DNA from 3 places in the Candidatus Streptomyces philanthi genome. Region 1 is predicted to be linked to each of the others. Evidence: riboswitches for the same ligand, from Rfam matches in the RefSeq annotation. Region 1 holds a riboswitch; each other region holds the start of a gene.
What was found. A riboswitch is a leader RNA that binds a small molecule or an ion and turns the genes downstream of it on or off. The one in region 1 is predicted to bind cobalamin.

Region 1 (9,845 bases):
CGCGCGCCTGATCCAGGCGGCCTCGCGGGAGCGCCGCCAGCGCGCCGGCTCGATCACCGCGGTCACCGAGGAGACGTTCGGCAACATCGCGCTCGTCCAGGCGTACAACCGGCAGGAGTGGGAGCACACCCGCTTCCGCCGGGAGACCGTCGGCCGCTACCACGCGGCGATGGCCTCGACCCGTATCGGGGCGCTGTACGACCCGGCCGTCGACCTGGTCGAGGTCGCGGGCGGCCTGGTGGTGATGGGCCTGGGCGCCTGGGAGCTGAGCAACGGGCGGCTCTCACTGGGCGGACTGATGGTGTTCCTGGGCCTGCTGAGCAGGCTGTTCGCCCCGATCCAGGGGATCTCGGGACTCGGCAACATCTTCTTCTCGGCCTCCGCGGCCGGAGAACGGATCATCGAACTCCTCGACCAGCGCCCTCAGGTCGCCGATCCCGCGACCCCGCGCCCGCTGGGGCGCGCCCGGGGCGCCGTCACGTTCGACAAGGTCTCCTTCCACTACCCGGACGTCGAGACACCGGCGCTGTCGCAGGTGTCGTTCACGGCGGCCCCGGGAGAGACCCTGGCGCTGGTCGGGGCCAGCGGGGCGGGCAAGTCGACCGTCTCCAAGCTGCTGCTCCGCTTCTACGACCCGTCGTCCGGATCGGTGCGGCTCGACGGCGTCGACCTGCGCGACCTCGCCCTCGACGAGCTGCGGGAGAACGTCGCCGTGGTGCTCCAGGAGACGCTGGTCTTCCACGGCACGGTCCGCGAGAACATCGCGTACGGGCGTCCGGAGGCCGGTGAGGCGGAGATCCGCGCCGCGGCCCGCGCGGCGGACGCCCACGATTTCATCAGCGCCCTGCCCGACGGCTACGACACCGTGGTGGGCCAGCGCGGCCGGCTGCTCTCCGGCGGCCAGCGCCAGCGCCTCGCCATCGCCCGCGCGATGATCCGGGACGCCCCCGTCCTCATCCTGGACGAGCCGACCACCGGCCTCGACGCCGAATCGAGCCGCCGGGTCCTGGAGCCCCTGCGCCTGCTGATGTCCGGACGCACCACGATCATCATCTCCCACAACCTGCTCACGGTCCGCGACGCCGACCAGATCGTCCTGCTCGACCAGGGTCGCTGTGTCGCCCGCGGCACCCATGACGAGCTGCTCGCCCACAACCCGGCCTACGCCCGCCTCCACCGGCTGCACCGGCCACCGGGCGAATCGGCGGGAGTCCGCTCGTAGCGCGGTCGGGGGCGGTCGGCGCGAAGCCCGGGAGGGGCCTCCGGGGTGTCCGTGCGGGCCGGCCCCTCGTCTCATCCTCACGGCGACGACGGAACGGGAGCCGGGACGGCCAGGTCACAGCGGCTTCCGGGCCGTTGGAACACATCGAGCGCCAGATACCGAAACAGACAAAAGACTTAAACGCTCTTTCGGTCCGCTTTCACCTCATTCTAGGATGAACCTCGATCATGATCATCATGGGTGGACGCGCTCCCGCCTGCCCGGATCCGGGGCGTACGCACCCATCGACTGCGAGGTGAGCCAGATGCCCGGCCTTGCTGCACCGGCCGTGACCGGCACGGTCGTCGCCGGCCCCCCTGCGCCCGCCCGGAACGGCGGGCGCGTACCGCCGCCCCTCCCCCGTCCCCTCAGGAAGCAGGTCACACGATGACGGCAGCCCCCACCTTCGTCGACATACCCCTCGACACCTGTACATGCCCCGGATGCCGGCTCCAGCGCACCGAGGACACCGGCTGCCGCGGCGTACGGGGCCGCGACATCGCCGCCGTGGCGACCCTGACCGGGGCCACGCTGCTGGGCGGTGCGGGAGCCTCGTTCGCGGCCACCGCGACGCCCGCCCCGGCCCACAGCACCACCACGTCCCCCATCACCGCCTCCCCCGCGTCCGTCCCGGCCGTCCCCGCCGCGGCCACCAGGGCCGCGAACCCGCAGGGCGACCCGGGGCCGCTGCACGGCCGCCGGCAGTTGGCGCGGACGGCGGGCCACGACCTGTCGCTGACGCGCCAGCAGATCCTCGCCCGCGCCCAGACCTGGGTGGACGCCCGGGTGCCGTACGTCTGGAACGGCTACTGGTCGGACGGCTACCGGCAGGACTGCTCCGGCTTCATCTCCATGGCCTGGGGCCTGTCCGGCAACCACTGGACCGGCGACATCCACCAGTACGGCGTCCGGATCTCCAAGAGCCAGCTCCAGCCCGGCGACATGCTGCTCTACCACAACCCGGCGAACCCCGAGAAGGGCTCGCACGTGGTGCTCTTCGCCGGCTGGGCCGACAGCGCCCGCACCCGGTACGTGGTGATGGAGGAGGCCGGCGGCCTCGGGGCGGTCAAGCGGACCCTCCCCTACGCGTACACCTCCAACTCCGCCAAGTACGTCCCCTACCGCTACAAGAACGTGGTCACCTCCGGCGGTGAGGGCGGCAACACCGGAGGCGGCGGCAACGCGTTCCCGGGCGCGTCGTCCTTCGGCCCAGGCGCCCACAACGCGAACGTCACCAAGCTCGGGCAGATGCTGGTCAAGCGCGGTGCCGGGAAGTTCTACTCGCAGGGTCCGGGCCCCCGGTGGTCCGACTCCGACCGCAAGGCCACCCAGGCGTTCCAGAAGGCCCAGGGCTGGTCCGGGGCGGAGGCCGACGGCATCCCCGGCCCGGCCACCTGGCGCTACCTGGTCGACGGCACGGGCAAGAACGTCGGCGGCTCGTCCGGCGGCTCCGGCGGCACGTCCGGCGGCGGCTCGGGCAGCGGCCAGTCCACGGCGTTCCCCGGTAAGCAGTACTTCCGCCCCGGCGCGAACAACGCCCATGTCTCCCGGCTCGGGAAGCAACTGGTGAAGAAGGGCTTCGGCAAGCACTACTCCCAGGGCCCCGGCCCCCGCTGGAGCGAGTCCGACCGCCGCAACGTCGAGGCGTTCCAACGGTCCCAGGGCTGGCGCGGCGCCGACGCCGACGGCTACCCCGGCCCGGAAACCTGGAAGCGCCTCTTCCGCTGACCACCCGCGTGGTGCCCGGCGGGCCTGCCCCGGCCCGCCGGGCACCGCACCGCCCCCGCGCGGCTTCGCCTGCCGTTGACCGGCCCCCGCTGACCGCGCGTTGGGCCGGTGCGGAGCCGGACGGTGTCCCGGGAGAAGCGTCTGGCACACTGTGCGCACCAACCCCAGGCGGTGCAGGACAGGAAACCGGTGTGAATCCGGTGCGGTCCCGCCACTGTGACCGGGAGCCCCGCGGCCCCGGGAGCCAGACACTGACGTGCCGCCTTCTCCGTACGACCAGGGGAACGAGGACTTCCCCAGGAGAGGCAGAACGTCATGTCCGGACCCCGGGCCGCGCTGCGCGCGCTGCTCCCGTTCCTCCTGGTGCTCCCGGTGGCCGCCTGCGGCGCGCCGGAGCAGGGCGCGAAGGGTGGGCGGAGCACGACGGAAGGGTTCCCGTACACGGTCACCAACTGCGGTGAGCGGACCACGTTCACCCAGCCGCCCCACCGTGCCGTCACCATGAACCAGCACGCCACCGAGATCCTGCTCGCCCTCGGGCTGCGCGACCGGATCGCCGGCACCGCGTACCTGGACGACAAGATCCTCCCGGAGTACCGGTCCGCGTACGCGGGGCTGAAGGTGCTCGCCGGCAAGTACCCGTCCAAGGAGGTCCTCCTGGGCGCGAACCCGGACTTCGTCTACGGCGGCTACACCAGCGCCTTCGACAAGGGCGCCGGACTCGACCGCGCCACGCTGCGGAAGACCGGCATCGCCACCCGGCTGAACGTCGAGAACTGCGCCGAGGGCCCGGTCGGCACGGAGCAACTGGCCACCGAGATACGCCAGGTCGCGCGCACCTTCGGCGTCCCGGAGCGGGGCGAGAGGCTGGTCGCGCGGCTCCAGGGGAGGATCGACGCGGTGACCAAGCGCCTCAAGGGCGTGCACCGGCCCTCGGTCCTCGTGTACGACTCCGGCGACAGCAGCGCGTTCACCGCGGGCGGCCGGGGCATCGGCAACCAGATCATCACCCTGGCGGGCGGCCGGAACGTCTTCGGCGACATCGGGAAGGTCTTCTCCGCCGTCTCCTGGGAGAAGGTCATCGACCGCGGGCCCGAGGTCATCGTGATCTACGACTACGGCGGGACGAGCGTCGAGGCGAAGAAGAAGCGTCTGCTGAACGACCCGGCGCTCGCCGACGTCCCGGCGATCAGGAACAAGCGGTTCGCGGTGCTCCCGCTGTCCTCCGCCGTCCTCGGCGTCCGCGTCGCCGACGCCGTCGAGGACCTGGCCGCGCAGCTCCACCCGCGTTCCGCATGAGGCCCCCGCTCCCCGCGGCGGCCCGCTTCCCGCTGGTGCTGACGGGCCTCGTGGTGCTGCTGGCCGCCTCGGCGGTCGCCGGGCTGGCCATCGGCCAGGTGCGGATACCGCCGGCGGACGTCGTCCGGGTCCTGTTCGACGGGCCGCACACCGGCGCCTACGCGTCGATCGTGTGGGACGTGCGGCTGCCGAGGGTGCTGCTCGCCGTGGTGGTCGGCGCGGGACTGGCCGTGACGGGAACGGTACTCCAGGCGCTGGTCCGCAACGCGCTGGCCGACCCGTTCCTGGTGGGCGCGTCGTCCGGGGCGTCGGCCGGCGCGGTCACGGTGCTCGTCCTGGGCGTCGGCGGCGCGGTGGCCACGACGTTCCTGGTGCCGCTGGCCGCGTTCGCGGGTTCGCTGGTGGCGCTGGTGGCCGTCTACGCGATGGCGCGGCGCGGCGGCACCATGACGACGGGCCGGCTGGTCCTCGCGGGGGTGGCCGTCCAGTACATCCTCTCCGCCTTCACCAGTCTCGTCCTCGTCGTGTCGGCGGAGTCGGAGCAGCTGCGGGCGGTGATGTTCTGGACCCTCGGCGGGCTCGGCGCGGCCCGCTGGGACGAACTCCTCGTCCCGGCCGTCGTCCTCGTGGCGGGGGTGGCGCTGCTGATGGCGCTGGCGCGGCCCCTCGATCTGCTCCTGGCCGGGGAGGAGGGGGCCCGCACGCTCGGGCTGGACGCGGGACGCTTCCGCTCCCGGGTGTTCGTGCTGGTCTCCCTGGTGGTGGGGGTGCTGGTGGCGTGCAGCGGCTCGATCGGCTTCGTGGGGCTGATGGTGCCGCACGCGGCCCGGATGGCCGTCGGCTCCGGGCACCGCCGACTGCTGCCGGTGGCCGCGCTCGGCGGCGCCGTCTTCCTGCTGCTCGCCGACCTTGTCGCCCGTACCGCGGCGGCGCCGCAGGAGATCCCGGTCGGTGTCGTCACCGCGCTGGCGGGCGGCCCCTTCTTCCTGTGGCTGCTGCGCCGTTCGACGAAGGAGGTACGGGCATGAGCGCCGGGGAGACGCCCCCGGTCGGCCTCGTCACCCAGGACGTGCGCTACGAGGCCGGCGGCCGGGAGCTGCTGAGCGGGGTGTCCCTCGACGTGCGCCCCGGGGAGACCGCGGGCCTGGTCGGCCCCAACGGCAGCGGGAAGACGACGTTCCTGCGCTGTGTGTACGGGGCGCTGCGCCCCCGCTCGGGCCGGATACTGCTGGACGGTGAGGACGCGGCGGCGCTCGGGGTGAAGGAGCGGGCCCGCCGGATCGCGGTGGTGCCGCAGGACGCGACCGTGGTGTCGGGGCTCAGTGTGCACGAGGTGGTGGCGATGGGCCGCAGCCCGCACAAGCGGTTCTGGGAGCAGGACGGCCCCGACGACGTACGGCGGGTGACCGGGGCGCTGGAGCGCGTGGGGGTCGGCGGTCTCCGGCAGCGCCCGTTCGAGGAGTTGTCCGGCGGTGAGCGGCAGCGTGCCCTGCTGGCCCGCGCCCTGGTGCAGGAACCCGGACTGCTCGCCCTGGACGAGCCCACCAACCACCTCGACGTCCGCTACCAGCTGGAACTCCTCTCCCTCGTCCGCGCGTTGCCCGTCACCAGCCTCCTGGTGCTGCACGACCTCAATCTCGCCGCCGCCTACTGCGACCGGCTGCACGTCCTGGACTCCGGCCGCGTCATCGCCTCCGGCCCGCCCGGGGAGGTCCTCACGGAGGATCTGCTGCACGAGGTGTACGGGGTGCGCACCCGCGTCGCGCCGCACCCCGTCACCGGTACCCCGCACGTCTACTACCTGCCGCCGTCATGACGGCCGGGGGGACGGAGGAGGTGTGGCGGCCCGGCGCCCACGGCCGCCGCTGGGACGTCGCGGCGGGCGCGCCGCCCGAGGCGGAGGCGGACGCCTGGCTGCCGGCCGAGCGGCTGCACGACGCCGGGTCGGCGGAGCTCACGGTGCTACTGGAGGCCGAACGGCGCGGCAGCGGCCATACGACCCCGCATGCCACGGCCCTGACGGTGGCGGCCGTCTACGCGGGCCGGGTCACGGCGGCGGCGGTGCTGCACTGGGCCCTGCACGACCGGGTGCCGGACATGCGGGCCGCCAATGTGCTGGTCCGCCCGGGTGCCCACGGCATCGCCGGGGTGCGGGTCCGCGTCCCGAGGCTGCTGCCCGAGGGTTCGGGCGCCTCCGTCGATCTGCTGTGCCGTACCGTCCTCGACGGTCATCTGCTGCCCCTGACCGGGGCGTTGCGCACCCGCACCCGCGCGGGCCTGCGCCAGCTGAGGGGCGGTGTCGCGCACGGCTGCGCCACCGCCCTGGGCGCCTCGGACGCCGACCCGTCTCTTCTGTCCCGCCGCTGGGACCTGTTCGCCGCACGGTCGGGGCTGGCGCCGCTCGGCGAACTCGTCCCCGTACGCCGCCGCGACGGCACCACCCGCCTCGCCTACCTCCGCCGCACCTGCTGCCTCTTCTACACGAGCGCGGAGGCGGTCCGCTGCGCCAGCTGCTGCCTGACGGCACGCGAGGAACGCCTCCGGGCGTACGCGGCCCGCTGAGCGCGGGCACGGCGGCCGTCAGGCCCGGCGGGCGATCGTGATGATCTCCCGGCTCGTCGCGGTGACGGGACCCCGGTCCCAGTCCCCGTGGCGCGCCTCGACGACGAGGCCCGCCGCGGCGAGCAGGGCGTCGAGTTCCGGCTCACCGAGGAAGCGCAGGGTCGCGCGGTCGACGCGCAGGACGGTGCCGTCGGCGGCGGCCGTCGTACCGGTGAAGGTGACGAGATCCCCGGTGACGGACTCGACCTCGTGCCACAGGCGCAGGGCGCGGCCGGACGCGTCGGTGACCTCGACCGCGTGCGAAGGGTTCCAGTCCTCCCAGGCGCGCGCCCGCGGGTGGCGGGTCTCGAACACGAAGCGGCCGTCGTCCCGCAGCGCGGCCCGGACGGCGGCGAGCGAGGCCCCCAGTTCGGCGGCGGTGACCAGGCACTGGAAGGCGTGGCCGGTCATCGTCGCGAGGTCGAAGGCGCCGCGCCACGCCGCGTCCGCCGCCCGGCCCTCGACCCACTCGACGTCGGTACGCCGCCGGGCCCGCGACAGCGCGGCGCGGTCCGGGTCGAGGCCGGTCAGGCGCCCGGGGTGGCCCTGTTCGCGGGCGCGGCGCAGCATGGCGCCGGTGCCGCAGCCGACGTCCAGCACCGCGCCCGCGGCCATGACCTGCGCGTCGTAGAAGGCGTCCGCGGGCCAGTGGCGGGGGTCCCACGGGTTGAGCAGGTCGTACAGCGCGGCGGCGTCGGCGTCCGGGTACATCGCGCCAGTGTCCCCGCCTCACCGGCGCGTCTCAACCGGCGCGCGCCCCTCCCGTCCGGTTCCCGCCGTCGGCGCGGCACCGTTCCGGGGCGCTGGTGAGCAGGCCCAACTCGGCGGCGCGCACGCCCGCCTGGAACCGTGAGCTGGCGCCCATTCTCGTCATCAGCTCCGCGACATGGCGGCGGTAGGTGCGGACGGACACGGCGAGTTCACGGGCGGCGACCTCGTCGGTGACGCCGGCCTGCAACCGCCCCAGGACCTGCCGGTTGAACTCCTCCCGTGGGCGCTGCGTCCACCCCGACCACTCCGCCGGGGCGACCGCGGCGTGCCACATCCCGTCGAAGAGGGCGTACATGGCGCGGATCACCGGGTACGAGCGGACCAGGGAGGCCCGCCGGCCGGCGGGGGTCTCCACGCAGGTCAGTACGGTGCGGCCGTCCACGATCAGCAGCGGTTCCACCGGCATGGCGGTGATGCGCACCTGGTGGGAGGGGACGGCCGCCAGCCGGCGGGCGAGCGGCGCGTCCAGAGCGGTACGGGGGCACAGCAGCCGCACCTCCAGGCGGCCGGTGCCGCCGTCCAGCAGCCTGCCCACCACCGTCCGCAGCACCGGTGACCCGCCCTCGCGGGGCGCGGCGGCCATCGTCACGCTCCTCCGGGCCTCGGCGATCATCTGCTCGGCCATCGCCAGGACGACACCGTCCTCGCCCACCACCTCGGACAGCAGTGATTCCTCGGAGAGACGGCCGCGGTGCTTGGCCACCGTGGACTGGATGAGGGACTGGAGCTTGAGCAACGCCTCTTCCAGCTCGTCGTGTTCGGCGCCGGAGGCGGCCGGAGATTCCGACAGCACTAATTTCTTCAAGCCTGCTCACCCCGTTACTGCGCCGCGTCGCGTCGACGTGTGGCGCCACCCAGTGGAAGGGAGTACGGAACGCCGTACGCCCGTCAGCCGAGCGACCGTGCTCCGGCCGTGCCCGGTCCGCTGTGATCCCTGCTTTCTCCGGTCATCCGTGTCTCACGCGTGTCCCGCGGTCACCCCTGTGGTCCGGTGGCGGGGGCGGAGAGGGTAAGGCGCGCTGCGGGCCGGACCTGGCGCCCCGGGGTGTGGGGGCACGTCGTTCCGGCGTCCTGGCGCCGCGTCCCGGGGTACGGGGGGCGGCGTGACGGGCACCGGGCGCGCAGGGGCCGCACACGCGGGACCGTGCGGCCACGCCCGTGACGGTTCGACGCATCAACAACGCGAACATCGCTGTGCCCCCTGCGAACAAATCTCTCCAACCGAGAGAATACTGACAGGTCACCAGAAACAGAAGATAGCGGGTAGGCATCACCCGCTGTAACAGCAGGAACTTCCGGCGTCCGCCCCACGGCACCCCTTCGTGCCGCGCGAGGCATGACGCACCCTCCCCCGCCAGCCGACACGCCGTCAGCCTACGTCGGATTCCGGTCAACCTACCGCACCCGGACGAGGAATCCGGACGGAAGTATTTCCGCCGCGTGAAAACGGAAAGCAGAAAGTCAAAGGATGAACTTTCTACGCGCGATGAACGACGCAACACCTGGTAGATCGCTTCCGGAGCGTCACGGACGCACTCCGCCACGCATCGATCCGTACGGAATTCCCCGTTCCGCGCGTCACGGAATTCCTGTCGGAATCCTCACGCCGGGCGACTCACGGCAGTCCGAAAAAGGACGGGCGCGGCAGGAGCGCCGCGCACACCTCGGACATCACCCACCGTTACCCCTCACCCCACCTCTTATTAGGTAGACTGGTCTACCTAATAACGGCAGGGAGTGAGACCGATGAGCGACACGAAGGACAGTGCCGGGCAGCCGGCCGCGCGGCGGCGGGGTGCCGCGCGGGGGCGGATTCTCGATGCCGCGGCCCGGCGGTTCTACGCCGACGGCGTGGCGGCGACGGGGATCGACACGATCACCTCCGAGGCCGGTGTGGCGAAGATGAGCCTCTACAACAACTTCGCCTCCAAGGCCGACCTCGTCTGCGCCTACCTCCGGGCCCGGCACGACGAATGGCTCGGGCTCTACCGGCGGCGGCTCGCCGCGGCGCGAGGGCCGCGCGAGGCCGTGCTCGCGGTCTTCGACGCCTACGCCGACCACGCCTCGTTCGCCTACGAGCACGGGTTCCGGGGGTGCGGACTGCTCAACGCCGCCGCCGAACTGCCCACCGGCCACGAGGGCCGGGAGGTGGTGCGCCGCCACAAGGAGGAGGTCGAGGACCTGC
Region 2 (9,845 bases), on a different contig from region 1:
CGATGATCGCGGCGGGCGCCGCCGGCGTCCACTACGAGGACCAGCTCGCCTCGGAGAAGAAGTGCGGCCACCTCGGCGGCAAGGTGCTGGTGCCCACCTCCCAGCACATCCGCACCCTCAACGCGGCCCGCCTCGCCGCCGACATCGCCGACGTCCCCACCCTCGTCGTCGCCCGCACCGACGCCCTGGCCGCCACCCTGCTGACCAGCGACGTCGACGAACGCGACGCCGAGTTCACCACCGGGGAGCGCACCGCCGAGGGCTTCCACCGGGTGCGCAACGGCATGGCGCCGGTCATCGCCCGCGGGCTGGCCTACGCCCCGTACGCCGATCTCCTCTGGGTCGAGACCGGCACCCCCGACCTGGCACAGGCCCGCGAGTTCGCCGAGGCCGTCCACGCGCGGTACCCGGACCAGAAGCTCGCCTACAACTGCTCGCCGTCGTTCAACTGGAAGGCCGCCCTGGACGACGACCAGATCGCCAAGTTCCAGCGCGAACTGGGCGCCATGGGCTACGCGTTCCAGTTCATCACCCTGGCCGGTTTCCACTCCCTCAACCACGCCATGTTCGACCTGGCACGCGGCTACGCCGAGCACGGCATGACCGCCTATGTCGACCTCCAGGAGCGCGAGTTCGCCTCCCAGGCGGACGGTTTCACCGCGGTGAGGCACCAACGCGAGGTCGGCACCGGCTACTTCGACCTGGTCTCCACCGCCGTCAACCCCGCCTCGTCCACCACGGCGCTGACCGGGTCGACCGAGGAGCAGCAGTTCCACTAGGACCGGTGCGGCGGACGTCCCGCCGCCGGCCCCAGGGGCGCCCCGCCCGAGCGGGGGCGTACGGCCGTCCCCGTACGCCCCCGCTTCGCCGTCCCTCCCCCGGGAGAACCCGGCGCACCCACCGTCCGCGTGTGCCACGTCACCCTCCGCTTCGCGGGCGTACTCCCCCACATCGCGTGCGAGCGCTTAGGGTGGGCGGTGCAGCTGGTTCGCCCCGTCCGCCAGACGGGAGCGTCGCAAGAGGGAACCCGGTGGGAATCCGGGACTGCCCCGCAGCGGTGAGCGGGAACGACCGCCGTCATACGCACTGGGTCCGCCACGGGCCCGGGAAGCGACGGCCAGTAGGTGTCCTCCCCCGAGGACGTGCCCGCGAGTCCGAAGACCTGCCATCTGCCCGTGCGTGAGCCTCTCCCGCACGGACATCCCGGTGACCTCGAGGGCGGGTCGGCGTACATACCAGGCGGAGGACGGCGCCGTGCCGCGCGCGGTCGTACCCGCCGGGTCCGTCACCCTTCGCGCTCTCGTCCCGCCGCCGGGATCTCAGGGATTCATCTCGCGAAGGAGATCTCCGTGACCACCCAGCCCGCAGCCGCGGCAGCACGGGCCACCGTGTACGGCTACCCCCGCCAGGGACAGCACCGGGAACTGAAGAAGGCGATCGAGGGCTACTGGAAGGGCGCCGTCACCGCCGACGCCCTCCGCGCCACCGCCGCCGACCTGCGCCGTACCCACTGGCGTCAGCTGGCCGACGCCGGTATCGACGAGGTCCCCACGGGTGACTTCTCGTACTACGACCACGTCCTGGACACCACCGTCATGGTGGGCGCGATCCCCGCGCGCCACCGGGAAGCCGTCGCCGCCGACCCGCTCGACGGGTACTTCGCGATGGCGCGCGGCACCCAGGACGTCGCGCCACTGGAGATGACCAAGTGGTTCGACACCAACTACCACTACCTGGTACCCGAACTGGGACCGGAAACGGTGCTCACCGCCGACTCGTCGAAGCAGACCGGCGAGTTGAAGGAGGCCCTGGCCCTGGGCCTGACGCCCCGGCCGGTCCTGGTCGGCCCGGTCACGTATCTGCTGCTGTCCAAGCCCGCGCCCGGCGCGCCCGCGGACTTCGACCCGCTCACCCTCCTGGACCGCCTGCTCCCCGTGTACGCGGAGGTCCTGGCCGATCTGCGCGCGGCCGGCGCCGAGTGGGTGCAGCTGGACGAGCCCGCCCTGGTGCAGGACCGCACCCCGGCCGAACTGGACGCCGCCCGCCGCGCCCACCACGCCCTGGGCGCGCTCACCGACCGGCCGAAGCTGCTGGTCGCGTCGTACTTCGACCGTCTCGGGGACGCCCTGCCGGTGCTGGCCAAGGCCCCGGTCGAGGGGCTGGCACTGGACTTCACCGAGGCCGCGGCCGCCAACCTGGACGACCTCGCCGCCGCGGGCGGGCTGCCCGGCAAGCGGCTGGTCGCCGGTGTCGTCAACGGCCGCAACATCTGGGTCAACGACCTGGAGAAGTCCCTCGCCACCCTCGGCACGCTGCTGGGTCTCGCGGACCGCGTCGACGTGTCCGCGTCCTGCTCCCTGCTGCACGTCCCCTTCGACGCGGCCGCCGAACGGGACATCGACCCGCAGATCCTGCGCTGGCTCGCCTTCGCCCGGCAGAAGACCGCCGAGATCACCGTGCTGGCCCGCGGGCTGAGCAGCGGCCGGGACGCCGTCGCCGGGGAGCTGGCGGCCAACCGCGCCGACATCGCCTCCCGTACGCACTCGCCCCTCACCCGCGACCCGGAGGTCCGCGAGCGGGCCGCCGCCGTCACCGACGCCGACGCGCGCCGCTCCCGGCCGTACGCACAGCGGGCCGCGGCGCAGCGCGCCCGCCTCGGACTGCCGCTGCTGCCGACCACCACCGTCGGCTCCTTCCCGCAGACCGCGGAACTGCGCGCCGCCCGCGCCGACCTGCGCGCCGGCCGGATCGGCACCGCCGGCTACGAGGAGCGCATCAGGGCCGAGATCCAGGAGGTGATCTCCTTCCAGGAGAAGACCGGTCTGGACGTCCTGGTGCACGGTGAGCCGGAGCGCAACGACATGGTCCAGTACTTCGCCGAGCAGCTCACCGGCTACCTGGCGACGCGGCACGGCTGGGTCCAGTCGTACGGCACCCGCTACGTCCGGCCGCCGATCCTCGCCGGGGACATCTCGCGGCCCGAGCCGATGACGGTGCGCTGGACGACGTTCGCGCAGTCGCTGACGAAGCGGCCGGTCAAGGGCATGCTGACCGGCCCGGTCACGATGCTCGCCTGGTCCTACGTCCGCGACGACCAGCCGCTGGGCGACACCGCCCGGCAGGTCGCGCTGGCCCTGCGGGACGAGGTGAACGACCTGGAGGCGGCCGGGACGCCCGTCATCCAGGTCGACGAGCCGGCGCTGCGCGAGACGCTGCCGCTGCGCGAGGAGGGCCGCGCCGGGTACCTGGCGTGGGCCACCGAGGCGTTCCGGCTGACCACCGGCGGGGTGCGGCCGGACACCCAGATCCACACCCATATGTGCTACGCCGAGTTCGGTGACATCGTCCAGGCGATCGACGACCTCGACGCCGATGTCATCAGCCTGGAGGCCGCCCGCTCCCACATGCAGGTCGCCCGCGAACTGGCCGCCCACGGCTATCCGCGCGAGGCCGGGCCCGGGGTGTACGACATCCACTCCCCGCGGGTGCCGGACGCCGAAGAGGTGACCGGGCTGCTGCGCACGGGCCTGAAGGCGATCCCCGCCGAGCGGCTGTGGGTCAACCCGGACTGCGGTCTGAAGACCCGCGGCTGGCCCGAGACCCGCGCGTCACTGGAGAACCTGGTCACCGCGGCCCGCACGGTCCGCGGCGAACTGCCCGCTTCCTGACGCGGACGCCCGTCCGGGGCCGGGGCGCGTTCCGGCCCCGGCCCCGGGCCTCACCTGTGAGGACGGCTAGGGCGGGGGCCGGATGGCGATGACACGCCGACAGGTTCAGGAACCCGGCTACGGAGTACCGCGCAAGCCTGTGCGTGGAGATCCGGGTCCTTGAGGGTCATGCGGGCCGAAATGCAGCCGCTGGTGGCCGTAGACGGGTTTGGCCGGCTCGCTGGTGCCGTCCACCTCCAGCGTCCATTCGGCATCGCGAAGATCCAGCGTTCCGGGCTTCGGGACCACGCGGGAAGACCATCCGGTGCACAGCAGCCACTCCACAGCCTGCGGGGCGTGGCGGGCCGCAACGTCCATGAGGTGCACGTCGGGGACTTCTGGGACGGGGAGATACCCGACCACGGCGTCCACGCCGAAACGGCCGGTCGTGGCGTACGCGACGGCACCGTACACGTCGGGCCACAGGTGCAGCAGGGGGAACACGGTGACGCGACCGCGATCGTTCATGACTTTCGGCATGGAGCAGCTCTCCCAAAGGTGAGGCGACCCCGGCAGCCTGTCAGCGCGGGGCCGCCTCACCTAGTTGATCACCGTGCTATGGCGCCCGGTTGACGGCCAGTTGTCACCGCATCCCTGGTTGGGGTTGCCCTCCTGGCCGTCATTGCCGGGGCCGATCTCACTCTGGGCTGTTCTCTTCATCTCCCGCGTACGTGGACAACGTGCTCAGCTTTTCCGGGTCCACTGCGGGTTCCCTTCTTGGCTGTGCCGTGCCGGGGGCGGTCCCCGGCACGTCGTGCACATGCGGCCGGCCGCACTCGTCGGCCACCGCGCCCGCCCCGGCCGGCGCTGCCCGATAGGGCCGGGACGGGAGTTTCGGGCCTGGCGAACGTCCATCCAGGCAGGGGGCCGCCGTCGCGGCAAGGCCAGTACCGGCCGCCTACTGTACGAAAGGGCACCCCGTGACGACCGAACCCCTCTCCTGGATCAAGTCCTGGTACAGCAGCAATGGCGGGCAGTGCGTCGAGTGGGCTCCGTCCGCCGTCGCGACCGGCGCCGTCCCCGTCCGCGACAGCAAGAACCCGCACGGCCCCGTCCTCACGGTCGCCGCGCCCGCGTGGTCGGCGTTCGTCGGCAGCATCAAGGCGGACGAGCTGTCCGCGTAGCATCACCCCGCCCCCAGCGAAACGGCCCGTGTGACGGTTCACGGCCGCCTCGCCCGTGGACGTGCGGCAGGGACAGCCGGCGGGCCCCGCTACGGGGCCGAGGGCACCGGCCGCTGCCCGGGGCCGTCGTAGGAGGCCAGCGGGCGGATCAGGGCGTTGTGGGCAAGTTGTTCGGTGATGTGGGCGGTCCAGCCGGTGATGCGGCTCATCACGAAGATCGGGGTGAAGGCCGGGGTGTCGAAGCCCATCAGGTGGTAGGCGAGTCCGGCGGGGTAGTCGAGGTTGGGGTGGATGCCCTTGCGGGCGGCCATCGCCTCGCGCAGCGCCGTGTGCAGGGCCGCCAGCCGCGTCGCCTCGGGGTCGGCGGTGCGGGCCACCAGACGGTCCAGGGCGGCCTGCATGATCGGGACGCGGGAGTCCCCGTGCTTGTAGACGCGATGGCCGAAGCCCATGATCTTCCGCTTGGCGGCGAGGGCCTCGTCCAGCCACTCCCCCGCCCGCCGCGGGTCGCCGATCTCTTCCAGCATGTGCATCACCGCCTCGTTGGCACCGCCGTGCAGAGGGCCCTTGAGGGCGCCGATCGCGGCGGTGACCGCGCTGTAGAGGTCGGAGAGGGTGGAGGTGACCACGCGGGCGGTGAACGTCGAGGCGTTGAAGCTGTGTTCGGCGTAGAGGACGAGGGAGATCTCGAAGCAGCGGACCACCTCGGGGGCGGGGACCTCGCCGAAGCACATGTGGAAGAAGTTCTCGGCGTGGCCGAGGGAGAGGTCGGGCGGGATCGGCTCCAGGCCCCGTCTGCGGCGCTGGTCGGCGGCGACGACGGTGGGCAGCTTCGCGAGCAGGGTCAGGGACTTGGCGTGGTGGGCGGCGAGGCTGTCGTCGTCCTCGGTGGGGTCCTCGGCGCCGAAGAAGCTGACGGCGGTGCGCAGTACGTCCATCGGGTGGCAGGTCTCGGGCAGCCGGGCCAGCAGTTCGGCGGTGGTGCGGTCCAGGGGGCGCAGCGCGCGTTCGCGGGCCCGGAACTCGCCGAGCTGCCGGGCGTCGGGGAGTTCGCCGTACCACAGCAGATGGGCGACCTCCTCGAAGGAGCGGCGTTCGGCGAGGTCCTGGACCGGATAGCCGCGGTAGGTGAGGGAGTTGGTCTCCTGGATGACGGTGGAGATCTCGGTGGTGTCGACGACGACACCGGCGAGGCCGCGGTGGACCTCGGGCGCGGTGGTGGACATGGGGGCCTCCGGTACGTCAGGCGCCGGGCGGAAGGGTGAAGTCGAAGACGGCCGTGTCGAAGGCCGCGTAGTCCTCGTAGCCGAGGAGTTCGTACAGGCGGGAGCGGGTCTGCATACGGGGCAGCAGGGACTGCTGGGTGCCCTCGGCGGCGATCGTGCGCAGACCGTCCTCGACGGCGCCCATGGCCAGGCGGAGCAGGGTGACGGGGTAGAGGGCGATGTCGTAGCCGAGGTTCTCCAGGGTGCGGGCGTCCAGCAGGCGGCCCTTGCCGAACTCGGTCATGTTGGCGAGCAGGGGGACGGGCACGGCCTCGCGGAACGCCGCGAACTCCCGCTCGTCCTCCAGCGCCTCGGGGAAGACCGCGTCGGCCCCGGCGTCGACGTATGCCTTCGCCCGGTCGATCGCCGCGTCCAGTCCCTCGACGGCGCGGGCGTCGGTGCGGGCCATGAGGAGGAAGTCCGGGTCGCGGCGGGCGTCGACGGCGGCCCGCAGGCGGCGGGTCATCTCCTCGCGGGGGACGACGGTCTTGCCGTCGAGGTGGCCGCAGCGTTTGGGGTTGACCTGGTCCTCCAGGTGCATCCCGGCCAGGCCCGCGTCCTCCATCAGCTGGACGGTGCGGGCCGCGTTCATCGGTTCGCCGAAGCCGGTGTCGGCGTCGACGAGAACGGGCAGGTCGGTGACCCGGGTCGTCTGCCGGGCGCGGTCGGCGATCTCGGTGGACGTGGTCAGGCCGATGTCGGGCAGGCCCAGGTCGGCGGCGAGGACCGCGCCGGAGAGGTAGGCCGCCTCGAAGCCGGTGTCCTGGATCAGGCGGGCGGAGAGCGGGTTGAGGGCGCCGGGCATCGCCAGCAGCCGGCCGGTGGCGAGCCGTGCGCGCAGGGCGCGGCGGCGTTCGGCGGCGGTGGTGCGGGTGTGCAGCATCAGAACAGGCCCTTCGGGAGACGGGCGTCGGCGGCGGCCACGGCGTCGGTGCCGACGGCGGGGAAGAGGGCGTCCAGGCCGGGCGCTCCGAGGCCGGAGAGGTTCTCCACGGCGGACAGGAAGCGGTCCTGGGCGTCCGGGGCCACGATGCCCTCGGCGAGGGTGCGGAACTTGCCGGTGTAGGCGGCGCGGTCGAAGGGCCGGGCGCCGGCGGGGTGGGCGTCGGCGACGGCGAGTTCGTCCTCGATCACCGTGCCGTCGTCCAGGGTGATGACGGCACGGCCGCCGAAGGCGCGGCGGGCCGGGTCGGGGTCGTGGTAGCGGCGGGTCCACTCCGGTTCCTCCACCGTCGTGATCTTCTGCCAGAGGGCGACGGTCTCCGGGCGGCGTGCCCGCTCGGGGGAGTAGGACCGCTCGTGGTGCCAGGCGCCGTCCTCCAGGGCGACGGCGAAGATGTACGGCACGGAGTGGTCGAGGGTCTCGCGGCCGGCCCCGGGGTCGTACTTCTGCGGGTCGCCGGAGCCGGAGCCGATGACGTGGTGGGTGTGGTGGCTGGTGTGCAGCACGACCGAGCGGACCCGGTCCAGCGGCCCGGTCCGCTCCCGCAGCCGCCGCGCCAGGTCGATGACCGCCTGGGCCTGGTACTCGGCGGAGTGCTCCTTGGTGTACGTGTCGAGGATCGCGCGGCGCGGCTCGCCGGGCGCGGGGAGCGGGACGGTGTAGTCGGCGCCGGGGCCGTCGAGCATCCAGGCCAGGAAGCCGTCCTCGCCCTCGTAGACCGGGGACGGGGAGGTCTCGCCGCGCATCGCCCGGTCCACCGCCTCGACGGCGGCCTTGCCGGCGAAGGCGGGGGCGTACGCCTTCCAGCTGGAGATCTCGCCCTTGCGGGACTGCCGGGTGGCGGTCGTGGTGTGCACGGCCTGCTGGACCGCCTGGTACACGGTCGGTGTCGGCAGGCGCAGCAGGGCGCCCAGCCCGCAGGCGGTGGCCGCGCCGAGGTGCGCCACGTGGTCGATGCGGTGCGCGTGCAGGCAGATGCCCTTGACCAGGGCGACATGGATCTCGTACGCGGCGACGATGCCGCGCAGCAGGTCGGCGCCGGTGCGGCCGGTGTGCTGGGCGACGGCGAGCAGCGGCGGGATGTTGTCGCCGGGGTGGGAGTAGTCGGCGGCCAGATAGGTGTCGTGGAAGTCCAGTTCCCGTACGGCGGTGCCGTTGGCCCAGGCCGCCCACTCCGGGGAGACCCGCAGGCCGCTGCCGAAGACCGAGGCACCGGGGGTGTGCGCACCGTGGGCGGTGGCCTGGGCACGGGCGACGGCGACCGGGCGGCGCAGCAGGGAGGCGACGGCGACCGCGGCGTTGTCGATCACCCGGTTGGCGGCCATGGCGGCGCTGCCGGGCTCCGGCTCCCCGGTGGCGGTGGCCACCGCGGCGAGCTTCCAGGCGAGCTGTTCCTCGCGCGGGAGGCGGTCGCGGCTGGGGTGGACACGGACGTGGTGCTCGATCACGGCGCTCCTCGTGGTCCCGTTCGGCCCCGGCGGGGCCGATACGACCGAGGGTGCCCGCCGGGCGGCCGCCGGGCCACCGTTCCACTCTGCGGATTCCGTACAGCTCAGGGCTGTGGACATGCGAATCCTGCGAATTGTGCGGATGCTACTTTCGCAACTGCTCCGCTGCCGCCCGGGGACGACGAGGAGGTGCGCCATGGCCCGACCAGCGGCCCGTCGCAAGGTCTACGCCCACGCCAAGCTGCGCCGGCTGCGCCGCGCGCAGGGCATGAACCAGGCCGACATGGCCCGCGCCCTCGGCATCTCCACCAGCTACGCCAACCAGCTCGAACAGGGCCTGCGCCCGCTGACCGCGCCGGTGCTGCTGCGGATCGCGGAGGTCTTCGGCGTCGACGCGGAATTCTTCTCCGGGGCTCGCGAGGACCGTCTCGCCGCCGATCTGCGGGCCGCCCTCGCCGACGAGGCGTGCGGGGTGCCGCCGCCCTCCGCCGAGGAGGCCGCCGAGGCCGCCCGCGACCACCCGGACCTGGCCCGCGCCCTGGTCACCCTGCACCGCCGCTACCGGGACGCGGCCGAGCAGGCGGCGGCCCTCGCCCCACCGGGTCCGGGCGAGGCGTTGCTCCCTCCGGGTGAGCCGCACGACGAGGTCCGCGACTTCTTCCACGCCCGCCACAACCATGTCGGGCCGCTGGATTCCGAGGCCGAGCGGACCGCCACGGCCATGGGGCTGCGGCCGGGCCGGGCCGCCGACCCGCTCACCGCGCGTCTCGCCGACCGGCACGGCGTCCGCGTCGTCCAGGCGGCCCCGGGCCGCACCGCCGACCCCCGGCGCTTCGACCCGGCCGCCGGACTGCTGTTCCTCTCCCCCTGGCTCAGCGACGGCCAGCGCGCCTTCCAACTCGCCACCCAGCTGGCACTGCTGGAGCACGGCCCGCTCCTCGACCGGCTCGCGGACAGCGCGACGGAGCTGACCTCGCCGGATTCGGTGGCGCTGGCCCGCATCGGCCTGGCGGACTACTTCGCGGGCGCCCTGCTCATGCCGTACACCGCCTTCCACACCACCACGGAGGAGGTCGGCTACGACATCGAACTGCTCTCCGCGCGCTACGGCGTCGGCTTCGAGACCGTCTGCCACCGGCTGAGCACCCTCCAGCGCACCGGCCGCCGCGGCGTACCGTTCTCCTTCCTGCGCGTCGACCGGGCGGGCAACATCTCCAAGCGGCAGTCCGCGACCGCCTTCCACTTCTCCCGGATGGGCGGCACCTGCCCGCTGTGGACGGTGTACGAGGCGTTCTCCTCGCCCGGCCGGACACTGACCCAGGTCGCCGAAATGCCGGACGGGCAGCGGTACTTCTGGG
Region 3 (9,845 bases), on a different contig from region 1:
ACACGTACGCGAAGGCGCCGTAGAAGAACAGGCCCTCGATGCACGCCGCGAAGCAGATGAGGTTGAGCAGGAAGCGGCGGCGGTCGGCCTTGGACTCCAGACGGTCGATGTTCTCGACCGAGTCCATCCAGCGGAAGCAGAACTCCGCCTTCTCACGGATCGACGGGATGTTCTCCACGGCCGCGAACGCGGCGGCGCGGTCGTCCGGGTCGGGCAGATAGGTGTCCAGCAGCGTCAGATAGAACTGGACGTGCACGGCCTCCTCGAACAGCTGGCGGCTGAGGTACAGCCGGGCCTCGGGGGAGTTGATGTGCTTGTAGAGCGTCAGCACCAGGTTGTTCGCCACGATCGAGTCGCCCGTCGCGAAGAACGCGACCAGCCGCCCGATCAGGTGCTGCTCGCCCGGCGACAGCTTGGCGAGGTCGGCGACGTCGGAGTGGAGGTCGACCTCCTCCACCGTCCAGGTGTTCTTGATCGCGTCGCGGTACCGGTCGTAGAAGTCCGGGTAGCGCATCGGGCGCAGGGTCAGCTCGAAGCCCGGGTCCAGGAGGTTCTTCGCGCCGGTGGTGGCGGTGTGGGAGGCGGCGTTCGACTCGCGCCGCGGCGTTTCGGGTGTGGTCGTCATTACTGGCATGCCTCGCAGGACTCGGGGTTCTCCAGGGAGCAGGCGACCGCCTCGGGGTCGGCGGCCTGCCGGGGTACGGGGGCGGAGGTCGTGGTGCCGCGCGCCGACTGGGCGATCCGCGTCGCCGGACGCGACCGCAGGTAGTACGTGGTCTTGATGCCGCGCTTCCAGGCGTAGGCGTACATCGAGCTGAGCTTGCCGATGGTCGGCGACGCCATGAACAGGTTCAGCGACTGGCTCTGGTCGAGGTAGGGGGTGCGGTCCGCGGCCATGTCGATCAGCGCGCGCTGCGGGATCTCCCAGGCCGTGCGGTACAGCTCCCGGACCTCGGCGGGGACCCACGGCAGCTCCTGCACCGAGCCGTTGGCCTCGCGCAGCGCGTCCCGGGTGCGCGCGTCCCACACGCCGAGCGCCTTCAGCTCCTCGACCAGATACGTGTTGACCTGGAGGAACTCACCGGACAGCGTCTCGCGCTTGAACAGGTTGGACACCTGCGGCTCGATGCACTCGTAGACACCGGCGATGGAGGCGATGGTCGCGGTCGGCGCGATCGCCAGCAGCAGCGAGTTGCGCATGCCGGTGGCGGCGACGCGGGCGCGCAGCGCCGCCCAGCGGTCCGCCCAGCGGGGCTCCGCGTCCGGATAGTGGTCGGGGTGGAGCACGCCACGGGCGGTACGGGTCGCGGACCAGGCCGGGTGCGGGCCGTGCCGCTCGGCGAGATCGGCGGACGCCTCGTACGCCGCGAGCATGATCCGCTCGGAGATACGGGTCGACAGCTCCCGCGCCTGCGGCGAGTCGAACGGCAGCCGCAGCCGGAAGAAGACGTCCTGGAGCCCCATCAGGCCCAGGCCGACCGGCCGCCAGCGGGCGTTGGACGCGCCGGCCTGCTCGGTCGGGTAGAAGTTGATGTCCACCACGCGGTCGAGGAAGGTCACCGCGGTCCGCACCGTGGCGTCCAGCCGCTCCCAGTCCACCGCCTCCCGCCAGTCGGCGGTGTCCTCGCGCAGGTGCGCGGCGAGGTTGACCGAGCCGAGGTTGCAGACGGCGGTCTCCCCGTCGTCGGTGACCTCCAGGATCTCGGTGCACAGGTTGGAGGAGTGGACGACCCGGCCGGGCTCGGCGGTCTGGTTGGCGGTGCGGTTGGCGGCGTCCTTGAACGTCATCCAGCCGTTGCCGGTCTGCGCGAGCGTCCGCATCATCCGCGCGTACAGCGCCCGCGCCGGGATCTGCTTGACGGCCTTGCCCGCGGCCTCCGCCTCGCGGTACGCGGTGTCGAACTCCTCGCCCCACAGGTCCACCAGCCCGGGGACGTCGACCGGGGAGAACAGCGACCAGTCGGCGTCGTCCGCGACCCGGCGCATGAACTCGTCCGGGATCCAGTGGGCGATGTTGAGGTTGTGGGTGCGGCGGGCGTCCTCACCGGTGTTGTCGCGGAGCTCCAGGAACTCCTCGATGTCCGCGTGCCAGGTCTCCAGGTAGACGCAGGCGGCGCCCTTGCGGCGGCCGCCCTGGTTCACCGCGGCGACCGAGGCGTCCAGGGTGCGCAGGAACGGCACGATGCCGTTGGAGTGCCCGTTGGTGCCCCGGATCAGCGAGCCGCGCGCCCGGATGCGGGAGTACGACAGACCGATGCCGCCGGCGTGCTTGGAGAGCCGGGCGACCTGGTGGTAGCGGTCGTAGATCGAGTCCAGCTCGTCCAGCGGGGAGTCCAGCAGATAGCAGGAGGACATCTGCGGGTGCCGGGTGCCGGAGTTGAAGAGGGTGGGGGAGGAGGGCAGGTAGGACAGGGTGCTGGTGAGGCGGTACAGCTCGGCGACGTCCGCCAGCGCCCGCTCGCCGTCGTCCTCGGCCAGGCCGCAGGCCACCCGCAGGAGGAAGTGCTGGGGCGTCTCCACGACCTTCCGGGTCACGGGGTGGCGCAGCAGGTAGCGGGAGTAGAGGGTGCGCAGGCCGAAGTAGCCGAAGCGGTCGTCGGCGCCGTCGGCGAGCGCGGCCTCGACAAGGGCGTCCAGCCGGTCCGCGTGGGTGGCGACGAAGGCGGCGGTGCGGTCGGCGATCAGGCCCTCGCGGTGGCCGGTGGCGACGGAGGCGGAGAACGCGTCGGCGCCCTGGCCCGCGGCCTCCTCGGCGATGGCGAGGGTGAGCAGCCGGGCGGCGAGCCGGGAGTACTGGGGCTCGTCGCCGATCAGACCGGCCGCGGCCTCGATGGCGAGGTCCCGCAGCCCGGCCTCGTCGGAGCCGGGGTGCCGGCCGCGCAGCGCGGCGGCGGCGACCTTGCCGGGGTCGGTCGCGGTGAGGTCCGCGGTCAGCTCGGTCAGGGTGCGGAGCAGGGCGGTGCCCGGGCCGTCACCGGCGTCCGGGGCGGGGAGGTTCCCGGCGGGGAGCGTGGTGGCGGCGGGCGGTACGGCCCCGGTGTCCGACACGGGCTCCGATGGCGCGATGGTCACGTGCTGCTCTCCCTCACTCGACGAAGGCCGGGAGGGGGAACTCGACGGGCGCGCACGGGGGCGTGCGCACCCCGGCCGCGGCCGCGGGCGCGCGGGCACACCGCGCGGCGTCCACCGGCCCAACCCTCGGGGCCCGGACGTATCGACGCCCGCGCCGGGGACGGCGCGGCCGTACCGTCGGCAGGTCCTCGGACTCACGGGCGCGCAGCCGTGACCACGTCCGGGACGGGATCAGGCGAAATGTGCGCACACGTACACCGTTGCGGGACAGTTCCGGACTCGCACCGGATTCCCCTGCGGCGACAGCGAGCACGAGCATACATCTTGTGTTGGGCCGTGCAGGCGCCACCACATCTTGTGTGTCGCGTGTGATCGAGCGGTGCCTGTCAGTGCCCTCGGCTATCGTCGGCCGTACGTTCTCTGCTCCGCCCGAGGCAGTAAGGAGAGGGTTCCATGACCGCGCTCGCCGACCGTCCGCACGGGCTTCTCGCCGAGTACTTCGAAGAGGCCGCCGCGATACTCGCGCGCTCCGAGGAGGGCGCGCGGCTGGAACTCATCGACGGGAAGATCAGGAGCAAGGCCGTGCCGGACGGGGACCACGGGCGGATCATCGAGTGGCTGATGCGCATTTGCCTCCAGTCGAGGCCGGAGCTGTGGCTCTACCCTGACCAAGGGCTCAAGGTGGAGGAGTACCGGGGCGGCCGGGCCCGCCCGGACGGTTCGCTCGCGCGCAGCGGTGCCTTCGTCGGCCAGGGCGAGTGGGCCGACCCCGCCCCGGTCCTGATGGTCGTCGAAGTCACCTCTTATGACTCCGACACCGACCGGCGCGACCGTGTCGAGAAGCCCCGCGCCTACGCGGAGACCGGTATTCCGGTGTTTCTGCTGATCGACCGGGAGGCGTGCGAGGCGACGGTGTTCAGCGAGCCGGACGGCGTCCGCTATGCGGACGTGCACACCGTGCCGTTCGGCAGGACGCTCGCGCTGCCGGACCCGGTGGGCATCACGCTGGAGACGGAGGCGCTCAAGGACTGGGTGCGGTGACCCGGCCCGCCCGGTGAGCCGGGCCCCCGGTGGCCGGCCGCGCAGGCCAGGGCCGCCGCGCCCCCCCGCAGGGGACGCGACGGCCCGTACCGCTCAGTGCCCGGTCGGGACGCCCGCGTCCTCGGCCGGGCGGGGCGGGGTGGTGCGTACGCCCGTGTCGCCGGCGTCGGCGGTGTAGTCGGCGGGGCTGGTCTCGTCGGTGCCCTGGGGGGCCTTCACGGCGCGCAGGACGAGGGTGAGGACCACCGTCACCACGACATTGAGGACGAAGGCGGTGAGACCGATGTAGCCGATCTGGCCGATGCCGGGGATCTCGGCGCTCGAACCACCGAAGTGGGCCTGCGTCGGGCTGGCCACGCCGTACGCCGCGAGCGTGCCGTAGATCATGCCCGCGGCCCAGCCGGCGAGCAGCGCCCAGCGGTGGAACCAGCGGGTGAACAGCCCGCCGACCAGCGCCGGCATGGTCTGGAGGATCCAGATGCCGCCCAGCAGCTGGAAGTTGATCGCGACGGTCTTGTCCATGCCCAGGACGAAGACCAGCGCGCCGACCTTCACCAGCAGGGAGACCAGCTTGGCGACCTTGTGCTCCTGCTCCGGGGTGGCGCCGGGGCGCAGGAAGTCCTTGTAGACGTTGCGGGTGAAGAGGTTGGCCGCGGCGATCGACATGATCGCCGCGGGCACCAGCGCGCCGATGCCGATGGCCGCGAACGCCACCCCGGCGAACCAGCTGGGGAACATGTCCGCGAACAGCTGCGGGATCGCCAGCTGCGCGTTGCCGTGGGTGTCGGTGCCGGCCTTGACCGCCATGAAGCCGAGCAGCGCGAGGAAGCCCAGCATCAGCGAGTACAGCGGCAGGATCGTGGTGTTGCGGCGGATGACGTCGCGGCTGCGGGAGGAGAGCGTCGCGGTGATCGAGTGCGGGTACATGAACAGCGCCAGCGCCGAGCCGAGCGCCAGCGTCGCGTACGCCCACTGGCTGTTCGGGCCGCTGACCAGCTCGCCGCGCGGCTTCCCGGTCGGTCCCGTCTCGGCGAGTGCCTTGCCCGCCGCGTCGAAGACGGCGTGGAAACCACCGAGTTTGATGGGGATGTAGATGATCGCCACCGCGATGACGAGGTAGATCAGCCCGTCCTTGACGAACGCGATCAGCGCGGGCGCGCGCAGCCCCGACGAGTAGGTGTACGCGGCGAGCACCGCGAACGCGATGAGCAGCGGCAGGTCCTTGACGAACCAGTTGCCGGACGCGCCGCCGCCGACGCCCATCACGTCCAGCACGGCCTGGATGCCGACGAGTTGGAGCGCGATGTACGGCATCGTCGCGAGGATGCCGGTGAGCGCGACGGCCAGTGAGAGCCCCTTGGAGCCGAAGCGGCCGCGCACGAAGTCGGAGGTGGTGACATAGCCGTGGCGGTGCGAGACCGACCACAGCCGGGGCAGGAAGGTGAAGATCAGCGGGTAGACCAGGATCGTGTACGGCACCGCGAAGAAGCCGGAGGCGCCCGCCGCGTAGATCGCCGCGGGGACGGCGACGAAGGTGTACGCGGTGTAGAGGTCGCCGCCGAGCAGGAACCAGGTGACCCAGGTGCCGAAACTCCGGCCGCCCAGGCCCCATTCGTCGAGGTTGGCGGACTGTTCGGCGCGCCGCCAGCGGGCGGCGAGGAAGCCCATCACCGTGACGAGCACGAAGAAGAGGACGAAGACGGCGAGGGCGACGCCGTTGACGCCGCCCGAGGCGCCCTCGGCGAGGGGGACGGACAGGGCGCGGTTCATGACGCGGCACCGCCCTTGCGGGCCCGCTGCTCACGCCGGACCAGGTGGTACGCGATGGTGGTGAGGCCCGTGGAGATCAGCACCCACAGCATCTGGTACCAGTAGAAGAACGGGATGCCGAGGAACCTCGGCTCGACCCTCGCGTACGAGCCGACCCACAGTACGGCCACGAACGGGGCGAGCAGGCACAGCCCGGCGACCACCCTCGTGGGCGTGACGACCGGTCCCGTGCCGGGTGTTCCGGCGTGCTCCGTCATACGGTTGCTCCGTCCCTCGTCTCCCGTGGCGATGGGCTGGAAATCTAGGGCAGAGCCGTAGCGGGCGTCACTAGCCGTCCGCATATCGGTACGGCAACGGCGGGTGTGATGTCCCCCGGCGGGCGGAATGCCCCCCCGCCGGGGGTGCGGCGCGGTCAGTCCGCGGGGCGGCGCAGCCGGGCGACGAACTTGTACCGGTCGCCGCGGTAGACCGAGCGCACCCACTCCACGGGCCGCCCCTGCTCATCCCGCGAGTGGCGGGAGAGCATCAGCATCGGCAGCCCGACGTCGGTGCCCAGCAGATCGGCCTCGCGCGGGGTGGCCAGGGACGTCTCGATGGTCTCCTCCGCCTCCGCGAGCCGGATGTCGTAGACCTCGGCGAGCGCGGAGTAGAGGGAGGAGTAGCGGACGAGGTTGCGGCGCAGCGCCGGGAACCGCTTGGCCGACAGATGGGTGGTCTCGATCGCCATCGGCTCGCCGCTGGCCAGCCGCAGCCGCTCGATGCGCAGCACCCGGCCGCCGGCGGAGATGTCGAGCAGACCGGCCAGCCGGTCGTCGGCGGTGACATAGCCGGTCTCCAGCAGCCGGGAGGTCGGCTCCAGGCCCTGGGCACGCATGTCCTCGGTGTAGGAGGTCAGTTGCAGCGCCTGGGAGACCTTGGGTTTGGCGACGAAGGTCCCTTTGCCCTGGATGCGTTCGAGGCGGCCCTCGACGACCAGTTCCTGGAGCGCCTGGCGGACGGTCGTACGGGAGGTGTCGAATTCCGCGGCGAGGGCGCGTTCCGGTGGAACGGGTGTGCCGGGGGGCAGGGTTTCGGTAATCTCCAGCAAGTGCCGCTTCAGGCGGTAGTACTTGGGAACGCGCGCGGTGCGTGTCGCACCGCCGCCGCTCTCCGCGCTGCCCCCGTCGGTCTCCATGACCCGCCTCTCCGGCTCGTGTCGTGCTGCCGTCACCGGCTCCTCCGTACTTCGCGGCTCACATCGTGGCACGGGTGGGGTCCGCGTGCTCTCATGCAGGTCCGCGCCCGGCAGGTGTCGGTCCGGTAACGGAGCCGACAGCGACTCTTATACACCCTTGACACCCCAAAAGGTCTAGGCCAAGCTGCGGGCACTGGTCTAAACCATTAAAGACCACACCCGGCCTTTAGGGGAGAGCGCAATGAAGCGTGGGCTCATAGCAGCCACCGCAGTCGCGGGAATGCTGGTGGGTGTCGCTGGCTGTGGGTCCAGCGACGACAAGAAGACGGGCGCGGACGGATACAAGGGGCAGAAGCTCACCGTTTGGGTGATGGACGGCTCCAATCCCCCCGAGTGGACCAAGCAGGTCTCCGCGGAATTCAAGAAGAAGACGGGCGCCACCGTCGACTTCAAGGTCCAGCAGTGGAACGGAATCCAGCAGAAGCTGACCACCGCTCTCTCCGAGGACACCCCGCCGGATGTCGTCGAGGTCGGCAACACCCAGACCGCCGCCTACGCCCAGGCCGGTGCCCTCGCCGACCTCGGCGACCTCAAGAAGGAAATCGGCTCCGAATGGAGCGACACCTTCAACAAGGCCGCCATGGTCGACGGAAAGCAGTACGCCCTTCCCTGGTTCGCCGGGAACCGCGTCGTCATGTACAACAAGAAGATCTGGGAGAAGGCGGGCCTCAAGGACACCCCGCAAACCCGCACCGAACTCTTCAAGGCATTCGACACCATCAAGTCGAAGACCGACGCCCAGCCGCTCTACCTCCCCGGCCAGAACTGGTACTTCTTCGACGGCCTCACCATCGGCACCGGCGCCGACCTCGTCAAGAAGGACGGGGACAAGTGGGTCTCCAACCTCGGCGACCCCAAGGTCTCCAAGGCCATGCAGATCTACAAGGACTACATGGCGTTCAGCGACGCCCCCAAGAACAAGGACGAGGCCACCCCGCAGCAGGGCGAGATCTTCGCCAAGGGAAAGACCGGCGCCATCATCGCCATGGGGTACGAGGCGAACGTCGCCATCAAGGCCAATCCGGAGATCAAGGACGACATCGGCTTCTTCACCATTCCCGGTGAGACCAAGGACAAGCCGGAAGGCGTCTTCCTCGGCGGCTCCAACTTCGCCGTCGCCGGCGGCGGCAAGAACCAGGAACTCGCCAAGGAATTCCTGAAGGTCGCCCTCTCCAAGAAGAACGACGCCCAGATGGTCAAGGAATCCGGCTGGACCCCGAAGTCCCCCGCCCTGAACGAGGCCGCCAAGGAGAACCCGGCGGCCGCCGCTGCCGCCCCCGCGGCCGAGAAGTCCGGCGGCACCACGCCCCTCATTCCGCAGTGGGCCGCTGTCGAGAACGTTCCCAACCCGATCAAGAACTACATGACCGCGGTGCTGAACGGAAAGGCCCCCGCCGACGCCGCCAAGGACGTCGAGGCCGATATCAACAAGCGGCTGGCCCAGAAGTAATTCACACACCCGGTTCCGTACGGGGCGGCCCACCCCGGCCCCGTACGGAACCGCGGCACGCGCACCACCGGTCCAGTGGGGAGAAGACGGTCATGGCAGTGCAACTCGACGACGCGGCGACGAACACCGCGCCGCGCCCGGCGAAAGGCGGCGCCCCGCCGGCCCGCCCCGGCACCCGCGGCCGCCGCGCAGCCCCCTATCTGCTGCTGCTCCCGGCACTGGTCGCCACCGCCGTCTTCCTCGGCTGGCCGATGGTGCGCAACGCCATGCTCTCCCTCCAGACCCTCAACATGCGGGAGTTGATCCAGCACCTCACCGTCTGGAACGGCTTCGGGAACTTCACGGAGGTCCTCGGCAGCGAGGAGTTCTGGCGGGTCACCCTCCGCACCATCGTCTTCACGGCCGTCAACGTCGTCCTCATCATGCTGCTGGGCGTCCTCATCGGCCTGCTGCTCGCCCGTCTCGGCAAGAAGATGCGACTGGTCCTCTCCGTCGCCCTCGTCCTGGCCTGGGCCATGCCCGTCATCGCCGCCACCACCGTCTTCCAGTGGCTGTTCGACGCCCGCTACGGCGTCGTCAACTGGCTGCTCGACGCGCTGGGCTGGCACTCCATGGCCCACTACGACTGGATCGGCACCCAGTTCTCCACCTTCTTCGTCGTCACCGTCCTCATCGTCTGGCAGTCCCTGCCCTTCGTCGCCCTCAACCTCTACGCCGCGACGACCACCATCCCCCGCGAGCTGTACGAGGCGGCCCGGATGGACGGCGCGGGCACCTGGAAGGTCTTCACCTCCGTCACCTTCCCCTTCCTCAAGCCGTTCTTCCTCGCGACGACGTTCCTTGAGGTCATCTGGGTCTTCAAGGCGTTCCCGCAGATCTTCGCGATCAACAAGGGCGGCCCCGACCGGCTCACCGAGACCCTGCCGATCTACGCCTTCACCGAGGGCGTCGGCAACCTCCACTTCGGCATGGGCGCCGCGATCTCCCTGCTGACCATCCTCGTGCTGCTCGCCCTGACCGCGTACTACCTGCGCCTGACGCTCACCCAAGAGGAGGACGAGCTGTGAAGCGCTCGCTCGCCGGACGGATCTGGCCCAACGCCACGGCGATCGTGCTCGCCGTCGTCTTCGTCTTCCCCGTCTACTGGATGTTCAGCACGGCCTTCAAGCCGACCGGCGACATCCTCAGCGAGACCCCCGTGTGGTTCCCCCTGCACGGCACCGCCGAGCACTTCGCCACCGCCGTCGGCGCCCCGGACTTCTGGACGCTGGTCGGCAA

Region 2: another riboswitch for cobalamin. It lies ahead of metE (5-methyltetrahydropteroyltriglutamate--homocysteine S-methyltransferase); the one in region 1 lies ahead of AC51EU_RS01805 (ABC transporter substrate-binding protein).
Region 3: another riboswitch for cobalamin. It lies ahead of AC51EU_RS08505 (ribonucleoside-diphosphate reductase subunit alpha); the one in region 1 lies ahead of AC51EU_RS01805 (ABC transporter substrate-binding protein).

Annotation. Positions count from the first base shown of each region.
Region 1 covers NZ_JCANQV010000005.1:37,031-46,875, forward strand. The annotation lists gene AC51EU_RS01795 (ABC transporter ATP-binding protein) at 1-1,222, shown strand, start outside; gene AC51EU_RS01800 (peptidoglycan-binding protein) at 1,649-2,989, shown strand; cobalamin riboswitch at 3,126-3,263, shown strand; gene AC51EU_RS01805 (ABC transporter substrate-binding protein) at 3,305-4,288, shown strand; gene AC51EU_RS01810 (FecCD family ABC transporter permease) at 4,285-5,316, shown strand; gene AC51EU_RS01815 (ABC transporter ATP-binding protein) at 5,313-6,104, shown strand; gene AC51EU_RS01820 ((2Fe-2S)-binding protein) at 6,101-6,850, shown strand; gene AC51EU_RS01825 (class I SAM-dependent methyltransferase) at 6,869-7,600, opposite strand; gene AC51EU_RS01830 (helix-turn-helix transcriptional regulator) at 7,632-8,453, opposite strand; gene AC51EU_RS01835 (TetR/AcrR family transcriptional regulator) at 9,407-9,845, shown strand, end outside.
Region 2 covers NZ_JCANQV010000064.1:4,369-14,213, forward strand. The annotation lists gene aceA (isocitrate lyase) at 1-779, shown strand, start outside; cobalamin riboswitch at 968-1,184, shown strand; gene metE (5-methyltetrahydropteroyltriglutamate--homocysteine S-methyltransferase) at 1,350-3,668, shown strand; gene AC51EU_RS10665 (hypothetical protein) at 3,786-4,187, opposite strand; gene AC51EU_RS10670 (DUF397 domain-containing protein) at 4,628-4,831, shown strand; gene AC51EU_RS10675 (bifunctional 2-methylcitrate synthase/citrate synthase) at 4,921-6,057, opposite strand; gene prpB (methylisocitrate lyase) at 6,074-6,979, opposite strand; gene AC51EU_RS10685 (MmgE/PrpD family protein) at 6,979-8,487, opposite strand; gene AC51EU_RS10690 (short-chain fatty acyl-CoA regulator family protein) at 8,684-9,845, shown strand, end outside.
Region 3 covers NZ_JCANQV010000046.1:12,975-22,819, reverse strand. The annotation lists gene AC51EU_RS08510 (ribonucleotide-diphosphate reductase subunit beta) at 1-625, opposite strand, end outside; gene AC51EU_RS08505 (ribonucleoside-diphosphate reductase subunit alpha) at 625-3,072, opposite strand; cobalamin riboswitch at 3,235-3,395, opposite strand; gene AC51EU_RS08500 (Uma2 family endonuclease) at 3,526-4,113, shown strand; gene mctP (monocarboxylate uptake permease MctP) at 4,207-5,883, opposite strand; gene AC51EU_RS08490 (DUF3311 domain-containing protein) at 5,880-6,140, opposite strand; gene AC51EU_RS08485 (GntR family transcriptional regulator) at 6,296-7,057, opposite strand; gene AC51EU_RS08480 (extracellular solute-binding protein) at 7,299-8,567, shown strand; gene AC51EU_RS08475 (carbohydrate ABC transporter permease) at 8,660-9,634, shown strand; gene AC51EU_RS08470 (carbohydrate ABC transporter permease) at 9,631-9,845, shown strand, end outside.